DNA from 4 places in the Cobetia sp. 1AS1 genome. Region 3 is predicted to be linked to each of the others. Evidence: predicted binding sites of a transcription regulator. Region 3 holds the regulator's gene; each other region holds the start of a gene.
What was found. Region 3 encodes sigma-54, which starts transcription at its own class of promoters, with help from an activator protein. Its sites were predicted from a motif close to TGGCACNNNNNTTGCTNT; they were not measured.
Positions count from the first base shown of each region.

Region 1: a site for sigma-54 is predicted at 1,514-1,531, ahead of QD280_RS03145 (dimethylamine monooxygenase subunit DmmA family protein). Genes of this name have one in related genera too.
Region 2: a site for sigma-54 is predicted at 1,727-1,744, ahead of glnT (type III glutamate--ammonia ligase). Genes of this name have one in related genera too.
Region 4: a site for sigma-54 is predicted at 1,535-1,552, ahead of QD280_RS11185 (ANTAR domain-containing protein). Genes of this name have one in related genera too.

Region 1 covers NZ_JARWKU010000001.1:739,526-742,637, reverse strand. The annotation lists gene QD280_RS03150 (PDR/VanB family oxidoreductase) at 1-758, opposite strand, end outside; gene QD280_RS03145 (dimethylamine monooxygenase subunit DmmA family protein) at 743-1,429, opposite strand; gene QD280_RS03140 (FMN-binding glutamate synthase family protein) at 2,117-3,112, opposite strand, start outside.
Region 2 covers NZ_JARWKU010000001.1:734,213-737,324, forward strand. The annotation lists gene QD280_RS03120 (aminomethyltransferase family protein) at 68-1,213, opposite strand; gene glnT (type III glutamate--ammonia ligase) at 1,899-3,112, shown strand, end outside.
Region 3 covers NZ_JARWKU010000004.1:129,567-132,678, reverse strand. The annotation lists gene lptB (LPS export ABC transporter ATP-binding protein) at 1-503, shown strand, start outside; gene QD280_RS09200 (RNA polymerase factor sigma-54) at 737-2,185, shown strand; gene raiA (ribosome-associated translation inhibitor RaiA) at 2,846-3,112, shown strand, end outside.
Region 4 covers NZ_JARWKU010000005.1:259,145-262,256, forward strand. The annotation lists gene QD280_RS11180 (NarK family nitrate/nitrite MFS transporter) at 1-1,031, opposite strand, end outside; gene QD280_RS11185 (ANTAR domain-containing protein) at 1,594-2,169, shown strand; gene QD280_RS11190 (CmpA/NrtA family ABC transporter substrate-binding protein) at 2,220-3,112, shown strand, end outside.

The sequences.
Region 1 (3,112 bases), on a different contig from region 3:
TCCAGCGCTTCCAGCATCGACTCCTGGGCGCCGACCGCCACTTCCACACCGCTGGCGCGCGCCACGGCCGTGAAGGGAGTCCCCGGTTCCGGGGCGGCAAAGACCTCGTGGTGGATGCGCGCGAGACTCCAGTGCAGCTCGCGCGCCGCTTCCTTCACGGCATCGATCATGGCCTGCGGGCCGCAGAGATAGACGTGCGTACCGGCGGGCTGACGCGCCAGCAAGGCCTTCAGATTCGGGCGTTCGAGGCGATGCTGGGTGATGTTGCCACTCGCCAGATAGGGCGCGGCCTCCGGGAAGCGGGCGACGTCGAGGTCCTGGCTGCGCAGGTGCAGCTCCCAGCTGGCGCCACGCCGCTCAAGCTCCGGCAGGTAGGAGAGAAACGGCGTGATGCCGATACCGCCTGCCAGCATCAGGTGATGGCGCGCCTGCCAGTGCGGCAGAAACAGGTTGGCCGGCGGGCTGAGTTCCAGCTCGTCGCCGACCTGCACGCGGGAATGGATGGCTTCGGAGCCACCACGCGAGACCGGCTGACGACGCACCGCGATGCAGTAATGCGAGGGATCATCCGGCGGGCTGATCAATGAGTAGGCGTTGCGACACACCCGCCCCTCTCCCGGAATGCCCAGCACCACATGACTGCCCGGCGAGAACGGCGTGAAGGGGGAAGCCTCATCGGCAGGCACCAGAGTGAGACGGCGCACGCTGCTGCTGAGCTGATCGACCGCGGTGACCCGCGCCTTCATGAAGCGAGACATGGTGCCACCTCCTCCTGTGGGGGAATCTCTCCCGGGGCTTCCGCATCGATTCGCACGCCCAGGTAGGCGCCGAGACGCTTGGAAAAATGATCACGCACTTCCAGCATCAAACCGCAGCCATCACAGGCTGCCGGCGAGTGGATGACATGCTCACTGACCTGCTGACAGTGCACGCAGAACACATGCCGCCCCAGGGCAGCGACCGGCAACATCACCATGTCGTCCAGCAGCAGCCCCTGCTGCTGAGCCAGATTGGCGACCTGCCACACGAAATGCTCACTGCCGATGATGACCAGACACCCCGCGACACCGATCTCGCTGATGGCGCCGACCAGTGCGTCGCAGGCCTTCGGGCGGTCATCGACGTCATACCAGCGATGCAGGCGGGCGTTGTCGGCGGGCCCCGTGGGCAACGCCTCTGTTGCCGGGGCGGATTGCACGGCGCCTCCCACCTCGTGGCTGCCGAGCTGATCGAGCAGCGTACTGATCAGCTGACAATGCATCTGCAGCTGCTGACGGGCGTTGCCCGCCGCCTCACCAGTGCCTGGCAGGCTCTCGGGAGACTGGCACGCCACCAGATAGCGTTGGGCATCGGGCAGCGCCTCGATGCGTGGATAGTGTTGCCGACTTCGAATCCCGGCAGTGACAGAGGATGATTGCGGGCTTTTCATGACACGACCCTACTCTGAGAAATTGTCCTTGTTGTAATGCCGCCGTCTTGACGATGACGTGCATCCGACTACCACTCCATTTCTTGAGCATATTTCGTGCCATTGACGGCGAAATCATTGCCCAACATACCCGGAAAAATCGCCTGAAAACCCCGCTTCATATATGAACAATCAATCGAGACATTCGCGCACCAAAACAGAACATTCAGTTCATGAAAAACGGTTTGCATTCACCATTATTGCCCTGATTCAATCTCACCCCACAAGCCAATCTCTACGTCTGGCATCTTTCTCATGAAATAACCACAAGATCCTGAAATAATGGAAAAACTCTGCCTTGAGAAAATCACGACCCCTCCATCGACACGACACCATTTGCTTCTCCATCATCAGCATTCTGACGCGCTTTCGCTTGCATGATATTGGCCGGATTACTTGACTGGACTCAGCACAAAAGAAAGCGCCTCACCGAAGGGTGAGGCGCTTTAGTGACTCGATGGCGTCAGGTCATATTTTTCCACATCAACCGGAGCGTAGTTCTTGTCACTGCGACAGCTTGCCTAGACAACATTGCGGCGAACTTGCTGAAAAAAGGCTTCGCAGCTTTGCCATGACAATCATGCGCAATGCCAGCCATGCACAATCGCGCTCATGCGCAACGGAACACTCACAACAAAGATCGTACCATCAGTAACCGCCCTGTCCCGGCACCCAGTTGGTGCCCGCCAGCGGCACCCGGGCCATGGCCGCGGCTTCCACGTTCAGGGCGACCAGATCTTCCGGTTCCAGGTGGTGCAGGTGCGACTTGCCACAGGCACGTGCCAAGGTCTGGGCTTCCAGTGTCAGCACGCGCAGGTAGTTGGCCAGACGCTTGCCGGCTGCGACCGGGTCCAGTCGCTGGCTCAGCTCCGGGTCCTGGGTGGAGATACCGGCCGGACACTTGCCATCCTGGAAGTCGTCATAGAAACCGGCGGCGGACCCCAGCTTCTGATACTCATCGGCATAGCGCGGATGGTTGTCGCCCAGCGCGATCAAGGCGGCGGTACCAATGGCCACGGCGTCGGCACCCAGCGCGATCGCCTTGGCCACATCGGCGCCGTTGCGAATCCCGCCGGAGACGATCAGCTGCACCTCACGGTGCAGGCCCATCTCCTGCAGTGCCTGAGTGGCCTGGGGGATGGCGGCCATGGTCGGGATGCCGACGTGTTCAATGAAGACATCCTGGGTGGCGGCGGTGCCGCCCTGCATGCCATCCAGCACGATGACATCCGCACCCGCCTTCACCGCCAGCTTGACGTCGTAGTAGGTGCGGGTCGCGCCGATCTTGACGTAGATCGGCACCTGCCAGTCGGTGATCTCGCGCAGTTCGGCAATCTTGATCGCCAGGTCATCCGGGCCGGTCCAGTCCGGGTGGCGACAGGCGCTGCGCTGGTCGATGCCCTGCGGCAGCGTGCGCATGCCCGCGACCCGCTCGGAAATCTTCTGGCCCAGCAGCATGCCGCCACCGCCGGGCTTGGCGCCCTGGCCGAGCACGACTTCAATGGCGTCGGCCTTGCGCAGGTCGTCCGGGTTCATGCCATAACGTGACGGCAGATACTGATAGACGAGGCGCGAGGACTGACCGCGCTCTTCCGGGGTCATGCCGCCATCGCCGGTGGTGGTGGAGGTGCCGATTTCCGAGGC
Region 2 (3,112 bases), on a different contig from region 3:
CCAGCATCACGCGATTCGCGCTGTCGCCGCGGGGCTTGAGCTGTTGCCTCGTGGCTGTGGCGCGCGATCAGCCGCGAGCCAGACGCTTGGCCTTTTCCGGGTCATCGAAGGGCAGGGAATGGCTGATGGCCGAGAGGCTGGTCTCGCCGTCAGTGCCGGTCTTGAGGGTCAGCGGGGTGCCATGCTCGGCATAGCCGGGTTCGAGACGTGCCAGCGCCATGGAACGATCGCTCAGGCGCGAGTACATGCCCTGGGTGATGACACCGACACACTTGCCGTCGGCGTAGACCTTGTCACCGATCTGGGCGACGTCTTTCGAATCCAGCAGCACGCCATAGACCTTGACGCGCTCCTTGCCCTGCAGCGCGAAGTGTTCGCTGGCGCCACGGAATTCGGTCTTGCCCGGCGAGACGGTGAAGTCCAGTCCCAATTCCCACAAGGTGTCGCCCACCGGCTGGTCGGGGTACGGGTAGGTTTCGGAATTGTCCGCCGGGTAGAACAGCAGGTGGCTCTCGACCCGCAGCCAGTCAAGGGTGCCGAAGCTGCACGGCTTGATGCCCATGTCGGCACCCTCCGCGAGAATTTGTTCCCACAGAGAGGGGGCGTCCTTGGCCTTGCAGAAGATCTCGTAGCCACGCTCGCCGGTGTAGCCGGTGCGCGAGATCATCACGTGGCAGCCGAACAGCTGGGTCTGCAGATGGTGGAAGTAACGCAGCTCACGGATACCCGGCACGTGACGCTCCAGGAAATCCACCGCGACCGGCCCCTGCAGTGACATGTCATGCATGTCGTCATCGAAGGTCAGGCTGACGGCGCGTCCCAGGGCACTCTTGGCCAGCATTTCATTCGCGGTGCCCGTGCCGTGCACCACGAGGTAGGAGTTCGGCGCCAGGCAATAGACGATGCAGTCGTCGACGAACTTGCCGGCCTCATTCAAGACGCTGGCGTACACCGACTTGCCCGGATACAGCTTGGACATGTCCCGCGTGGTGACGTAATCCAGCACGGCCTGAGCATGCGGGCCATTGCAGTGGATCTTCTTGAGCCCCGAGACATCCATCAGACCGGCGCGGGTGCGAATGGTCTCGTGGTCATCGGCCGTGTCCGAGACGGCGTAATTCCAGGCGGTGCCCATGCCATTCCAGTCTTCAAGCTCCGCGCCCAGCTTGCGGTGTTGTTCGGCCAGTGCCGAGATGCGCCATGAATTCGCCATGCGTCCCTTTCTCCTGTGAGTCGTGCTGCCTAGCGTAAATGGGGGTGCCGTAGTCCTGCTGATGCTGGCGAAGATGGCGCGCAAGACGCGCATCCGCCGCAGGAGGTGTTGTTGTTCTTTCGCCTTTTCAGGCGCCTCTTCAGGCGCTTCACAAGGGCTTGTACCTGCTGCTTGCCTTGCCTGATCGCACGAGGAGCGATTCTTCAAAGGAAAGAAACATTCCTCATGGTTAAGCAAGGGGCTTGCCAATTCCGTCAAAGGCCATGGCCACGGCAGCCCTTGAGCGAGTCAGGCGCCGATTGTCAGCACGAATCAGGGCGTGAATATTAGCGCTTCGCGTCATTCTGGTGCGAAGAGAGGGCTTTGGGCACCGAAATGATGCCTATTTCGAGAAACGAGCAGGAACTCACTCAGGATCACTTGGCGTTTCCTGTTGGGTAAAACGAGCTTGGAAAATAAATTTCCATGCAAAACAGGAGGTTGGTGAAAAGTTCTGGGCGGCAACTGGTGAAATGGCATGCTGCATGCTTTTCTTTAGGGGAAATAAAGTTGACCAGCAGGAATCACAAAAACTCGTTTCATCCGCTATCTTGACGTGGCGAGTCACCACAAGGGGTCAGGTTTCCCGGGGTGGCAGACAGTGTCGAGGGAGATGGAACCCGGTCCGCTCTCAGAGGAAACCCAGATGTCACCCGAAAACGCGCAACAGTTCATCAAGGATCACGACATTCGCTATCTGCTGGCGCAGTTCGTGGATATTCATGGCGCTGCCAAGACCAAGTCCGTGCCGGCCAATTGCCTGATGGATGTGGTCGAGAAGGGCGCCGGCTTTGCCGGCTTCGCCGTCAGTGGTCTCGGCATGTCGCCGGAGGGGCCGGACTTCATGGCGCGGGGTGATCTGAGCTCGTTGTCGCTGGTGCCGTGGCAGCCGGGCTATGCGCGCATGGCCTGTGATGGCTACGTCAATGGGCAACCGTTCGCCAACGACAGCCGCGTGGTGCTGCTCAAGCAGCTGGAGCGCCTGAAGGAGAAGGGCTGGACGCTCAATACCGGGCTGGAGCCGGAATTCTCGCTGTTCCGCCGGGGGGGAGCGGGTGAGCTGTTGCCGGTGGACGAGAGCGATACCCTCGCCAAGCCCTGCTACGACTACAAGGGCCTGTCGCGTTCGCGTGAATTCCTCGAGCGTCTGGTCGAATCGCTGCAGGCGGTGGACTTCGACGTCTATCAGATCGATCACGAGGACGCCAACGGCCAGTTCGAGATCAACTACACCTACAGCGATGCGCTGACCTCGGCAGACCGCTTCACCTTCGTGCGCATGGCCGCCGGCGAGATCGCCAATGACCTGGGCATGGTGTGCTCCTTCATGCCCAAGCCGCTGGCGGACCGCCCGGGCAATGGCATGCACTTCCACCTGTCCGTGTGTGATGACACCGGGCGCAACCTGTTCGGCGATGATTCCGACGCCCAGGGCATGGGCCTGTCGCCGCTGGCGTACCACTTCCTCGGCGGCCTGCTGGCACATGCTCCGGCGCTGTGTGCCTTTGCCGCGCCGACCGTCAATTCCTACAAGCGTCTGGTCGGTGGTGGCAGCACCAGCGGCGCGACCTGGGCGCCGGTCTTCATCGCCTACGGGGACAACAACCGCTCGGCCATGGTGCGTGTGCCCTATGGTCGCCTCGAGTTCCGCCTGCCGGACGCCGGCTGTAACCCCTATCTCGTGCACGCCGCCATCATCGCGGCGGGGCTGGATGGCGTGGCGCGCAAGCTGGACCCGGGCACGCCCCACAACATCAATCTCTACTCGCTGACCCCGAGCGAATGCGCCGAGAAGGGCATCGAGAAGCTGCCGCAGAATCTTTCGCTGGCCATCGATGCGCTCGAGGCGGACAGCATTCT
Region 3 (3,112 bases):
GTGCACGCGCCGGCATCGGCTATCTGCCGCAGGAGGCGTCGATCTTCCGCAAGCTGTCGGTGGCCGACAACATCATGGCGATCCTGGAGACCCGCAAGGACCTGGATCGCAATGGCCGCAAGGCACGCCTTGAAGAGTTGCTCGAGGAATTCAGCATCACGCACATCCGCGCCAGCGCCGGCATGAGCCTGTCCGGCGGCGAGCGTCGACGGGTCGAGATCGCCCGGGCGCTTGCCACCGAGCCGGACTTCGTACTGCTCGATGAGCCCTTCGCCGGCGTCGACCCCATCTCGGTGGGCGAGATCAAGAGCATCGTGCGCCAACTGCGCGATCGTGGCATCGGCGTGCTGATCACCGACCACAACGTGCGCGAGACACTCGATATCTGTGACACCGCCTATATCGTCGGCGATGGCCAGATCATCGCCCACGGTGATGCGGACTCCATCCTGGCCAACCAGCAGGTGCGCGACGTCTACCTGGGCCACGAGTTCACGCTCTAGGGTCAGCGGCTGCGCTGAGCCCACCGGAGGCGAAAGCTTCGAAAGCCGCTGCGTGATTTTATCGCGTAGCGGCTTTTTCATGTCTGACATCAGACGCATGCATGACGTCCATACCACCTTGGTGGAAACATGGCATGCAAGTTGCTTGAATATTCACGACAACCTCTTGTCAGTGCCCCGAGTCACGGTATAGCGTAGTAAGCACGTTCCTTTGCCGTGAATTGACTGACTCCATGAAACCCACCCTGCAACTCCGCCTCGGCACCTCGCTGACCATGACGCCGCAGCTCCAGCAAGCGATCCAGCTGCTGCAGCTGTCGACGCTCGACCTGCGTCAGGAGATTCAGCAAGCCCTCGAGTCCAACCCCATGTTGGAGCTCGACGAGGACTACGAGTCGCTGGATGTCGTCGAGACACAGGATTCGAGCGAGATCTCCACTGCCGACTCCTCGAGCGAGATTCCCGAGGAATACCCCCTCGACAGTGACTGGTCGGACCTCTACCAGGACCACGCCGGTAGCCTGACCAGCTCCGGCAGTGGCAGCGGGAGCGAAGAAGGGCCGGACTTCGATCGCAATACCAGCGTCGAGAGCCTGCAGGACCACCTGCGCTGGCAGCTGGCGATGACCGACCTCGATGGCCGTGAACGCCAGATGGCGGAGAGCCTGATCGATGCCGTCGACGGTGCCGGCTATCTGAGCCTGTCTCTCGATGAGCTGGTCGATGGCCTGCGTGGCCAGGGCCTGCCCGGCCTCAAGGCCTCCGAGCTCGAGCAGGTATTGCTGCGTCTGCAGCAGTTCGACCCGACCGGCGTCTTTGCCCGTGATCTGCGCGAATGCCTGCTGCTGCAACTGGCGCTGCTGCCGGATGATCTGCCGCTGCTGGCGCAGGCGCGCCGCCTGGTACGCCAATTCCTCGAGGCACTGGGCAACGATGATCGCAAGCTGCTCAAGCGGCGCCTGAGCCTTGACGATGACGAGCTGGACCACGTCATTCGCCTGGTACGTGCGCTCGATCCGCGTCCGGCATCCGCCTGGGGCGAGCCCGCCAGCGATTACGTGATCCCTGATCTGCTGGTGCGCCATACCCGGCATGGCTGGCAGGTCGAGCTCAACCCGGAAGCGCTGCCCAAGCTGCGCATCCAGCCGGAATACGCCGCACTGATCAAGCGTGCCGACAAGTCCGCCGACAACACCTTCCTCAAGGACAACCTGCAGGAAGCGCGCTGGCTGATGAAGAGCCTGTCATCACGCAATGACACCCTGCTCAAGGTCGGCCGCGAGATCATGGCACGCCAGATCGACTTCCTCGAGCAAGGCGAGGAAGGCATGAAGCCGCTGATTCTGGCCAACATCGCCGAAGTGGTCGAGATGCACGAATCGACCATCTCGCGGGTCACGACCCAGAAGTACATCCACACCCCGCGCGGCGTCTTCGAGCTCAAGTTCTTCTTCTCGAGCCAGGTCGGTGGCAGCGGCAATGGCGACGCCCACTCAAGCACCGCCATTCGTGCCCGCATCCGCAAGCTGATCGCGGAAGAGCCGGCCCGCAAGCCTCTCTCCGACTCGCGGCTGGTCGATCTGCTCGCCAGCGATGGCATCGAGGTCGCACGCCGTACCGTGGCCAAGTATCGCGAAGCGATGGGCATCCCCTCCTCCAGCGAGCGCAAGCGTCTGGCCTGACCCGTCACCTGCGGCTGCCATGCCCTGCTTTCACCTCCACAATGGCAGCCGCCGCCAACCTCAAGCGCTGGATTTTCCGCTCATCAGCCTCTGACTTCGCGGGCAGCGGTACGCCTGTCGCGTTCCCTGTCATCCCGGCAACCGCTCGCCAATTGCCCGTCATGGCACATGACGGCGCGCAGGATGACGGTAAAAAACCGCCGTTACGGCAGCGTCATTCACCGTCAATCGCATGTTTTTAAAGTCACTTTTGCGCGTATTGCACCTGGATGACACCCGGTGAACCTCCCGGAACGCCGCTTGCTCCACGCAATCGGAGCGCCTGAAAGGTGACGTACATGCAGGGATTGGCGACGAAAACCCGCCTTCTTGCGCGTCTTTCACGCACCACCCATCAGACGTGCCCTTGAAGTCCACTCCGATACCCCTCACTGAGTTGAAGACAAGCACTGAGCCACGATGCAGCGCAGCGTTGATCTTTGCGCAAAGCTTGGGCATTGTCGGTACAGACGCTCACGACATCTGACGCCACTGGCAAGGGTGCGAAAACATCGCCAGACGGTGGCCGTCAAGCCTGTTGCAGAGCGTCCGATCAGGGTTTGCTCGTAGTCAAAAAGGGTTACAATTGAATGGCAACCCGCTGGATAAAGGAGCGTGTCCATGCAAGTGAATATCACCGGGCATCATGTGGAACTTACCGATCCTCTCCGCGATTACGTCAACGAGAAGCTCGCTCGCCTCGAACGGCATTACGACAACATCACCAATGTTCAGGTGACACTGTCGATCGAGAAGGAGCGCCAGCAGGCTGCCTGCACCTTGCACGCGGCAGGCGCTGACCTCCACGCCCTGGCAGAAGACCCCAACATGTACGCTGCCATCGACGCGCTCGCCGACAAGCTGGATCGCCAGCTGGTCAAACACAAG
Region 4 (3,112 bases), on a different contig from region 3:
ATGATGCCGATGGCGACTGCGAGGGTTTCCATCTGGGCGAAGCCGACCAGCGCCACGCCTTCACACAGCAGCGCGATGAACAGCCAGCGCACGCGGCCCTTGAGGCCGGACTGGCGCGCGAACAGGTCGGAGAACACACCGCCCAGGGTGCGGGCGAACAGGTTCATCAGGCCGAACAGGCCCGCGATGAGACCGGCGGTGGCAAGATCGAGATCGAAGTGGTCGAAGAAGTAGATGGCGGCGACGTTGTTGATGGTCAGCTCGACCCCGAAACAGGCGCCATAGACGAGGAACAGGGCCCAGACGCGAATGTCGCGTGCCGCCGCGCCGAAGGTGGCGCGCATGCTGTATTCCTTCTCGGCCTTGGGCAGCTCACCACGCTCTCGCAGCTCGCTGAAGTTGCCGTCCGGCGCATCCTGGGTGAAGAAGTAGTAGGCGATACCGGTCAGGAACAGCACGATGCCCGGCACGACCATCGCCAGACGCCAGCCCAGGGTCTGCTCGACGCCCAGCATCAGCAGGCCGGCCATCACCAGCGGCATCAGCATCTGGGTGGTGCCGCCGCCCAGGTTGCCCCAGCCCGCGGTAGTGGCGTTGGCGGTGCCGACCACGTTGGGGCCGAACATCACGGAGGTGTGGTACTGGGTGATGACGAAGGAGGCGCCGATGGCACCGATGGCCAGACGGGCCAGGAAGAAGGATTCGAAGCTGTCGGCGAAGCCGATGCACATCACCGGCAGCGAGCCGAGGCACAGCAGCCAGGTGTAGGCCTTGCGTGGCCCGATGCGATCGCACAGCACGCCGATGGCGAGGCGCACGATCACCGTGATGGCGACGGAGGCAATGATGGTGTTGCCGATCTGGGTCTTGGTCAGGCCGAGGTCGTCACGCACCACGGCCATCAGCGGCGCGATGCCGAACCAGCCGAAGAAGCAGACGTGGAAGGCGAACCACGACATGTGGAAGGCGCGCATTTGCGGGGTGTTGAAGCTGAACAGCCGGATGCGGCTGGCCTTGTTGCGGATATCCATGAGTGGGCTCCTGATTCAGCGTCGGTGCCGGGCACGAAGTCAGGTGTGCTCGGCGAGTGGTCGAACGGCTGTGAATGAACGACAGCAAGGGCGCCTCGTCATTGAGGGGCCTGGTTCGACGCACTCGTACTCCGAAGAGCCTGGTCCACGTCATGGATAGCGATGGCAGCAGTCGGTGATGCCATGGTTGCCGGCAGCAGAGCGTCTGTGCGGCAAGTGACAGGAACAAAGCAAGTAGCGCGCCAGTTGCGGGGGTGTGGGCGGGACAAGTCCCAGAAGATCAATGGCTTGGCGAGGGCAGTAGGCTGGCACGCGCAGGCGGTGTCCCGGGCTGGAGGCGCGCTCGATGCGCGCTGGCGGTGCGTCATCGAGGCGCGAGGTACCAGTCTGGCGCACGCGACTGGCGCTGGGAGGGTCGGGCAGGCGCGTGCCTCATTGCAGTGCAGCGACGCTTTCGGCTCGGCCGCTCTGAAGGCCTTTGGCCGCAAGGTTGCACCAGATTGCGGCACGAATCCTGCTTGGGTGTACGGCAAGTCTCATGCCCGACCCAAGGAAACCTGACATGCCCGTGACCGTGCTGATCGTCGATGTCCGCAGTGAGCGCTCCGCCGCGCTGGAGCAGGCGCTATTGAGCGCCGGCTTCGAGGTGGCGCTGCGCGTTGACGAGCACGAGGACCTGCACGCGCTGGTCGAGCAGCATCAGCCCGATGCGGTGATCATCGACGCCGACCTGCCCAGCCGCGACACCCTGGAGCATCTCGGCCAGCTGGGGCGACGCTATCCCAAGCCGATGATCATGCTGGCCAGTGAAGATGCCCCGGACCTCGTGCGTGAGGCGGCCGGCGCCGGTGTCTCGGCCTATGTGGTGGACCACGTCATGCCAGCGATGGTGCGCAGCATGGTCGAGGTCGCCATCACCAGCTTCGAGGCGCACCGTGCGCTCAAGGGGGAGCTCAACCGTACCCAGACCACATTGGTGCAGCGGCGCAGCGTCGATCGTGCCAAGGCCGTGGTGATGGAGACGCGTGGGCTCAGTGAAGATGCCGCCTACCAATACCTGCGCAAGACCGCCATGAACCGGCGCCTGGCCCTGCATGAGCTGGCCGATGAGCTGCTCAAGGCCGCGCGTCGGCGCTGAGCCGGTCGCCGTACTGTCCTTCTCTCTCGATCGTTCAAGAGGTGTGCGTGATGCCCACAGATGTACCCCTGAATGGCCATCAGCTGACGCTGGGCCTGATGCCACTCAATGATGCCGCGCCCTTCGTGGTCGCTGAGCAGTTGGGGCTTTTCCGCGAGGAGGGGCTGGCGGTGACACTCAAGTGGCAACCCTCGTGGGCGGCGTTGCGTGATGACCTGCAGACCGGCGTGCTGCAGGGCGCGCAGATGCTGGCGCTGATGCCGCTGACCTCGACCCTGGGCCTGGATGGCCGCGCCACGCCGGTGATCAGCGCCATGACACTGAATCTGGGCGGCAACTCCATCACGCTGTCCCGCGCGCTGATGGCCACCCTCGGCGAGGACGGCCACGACCTCTCCAGCCCGTTGCAGGTCGCGAAGGCGCTGGCGGCGCATGTGCATGAGCGCAAGCAGCGCGGTGAGCCGCTGCTCAAGCTGGCCAGCGTGCACCCGTTCTCCTCGCATCGTTATCTGTTGCGCTACTGGCTGGCGGCGGGCGGCATCAACCCGGACCGCGACGTCGAGATGCGCGCCGTGGCGCCGCCGCTGATGGCGGCACAGCTGGCCAGCGGTGCGCTGGATGGCTTCTGTGTCGGTGAGCCCTGGAACAGTCTGGCGGCGGCGCAGGGCATGGGGCAGGTGGTGGCGGGCAGTCACGATATCTGGCGCTTCGGGCAGGAAAAGGTGCTGGGCGTGCGCGAGGACTGGGCGGAGCAGCATCCGCTGGCGCATCAGGCGCTGATTCGCGCGCTGCTCAATGCCTGCGCCTGGCTGGACCGCCCCGGCAATCGGGACAGGGCCGCCGAGTGGCTGCACGATGAGGGCATGCCGGAGGTGCCGATGAGCGTGGTGACACGCGGGTTGGAAGACGTCGATGTCGAGCAGTCGGTGGACGACTTCCAGCA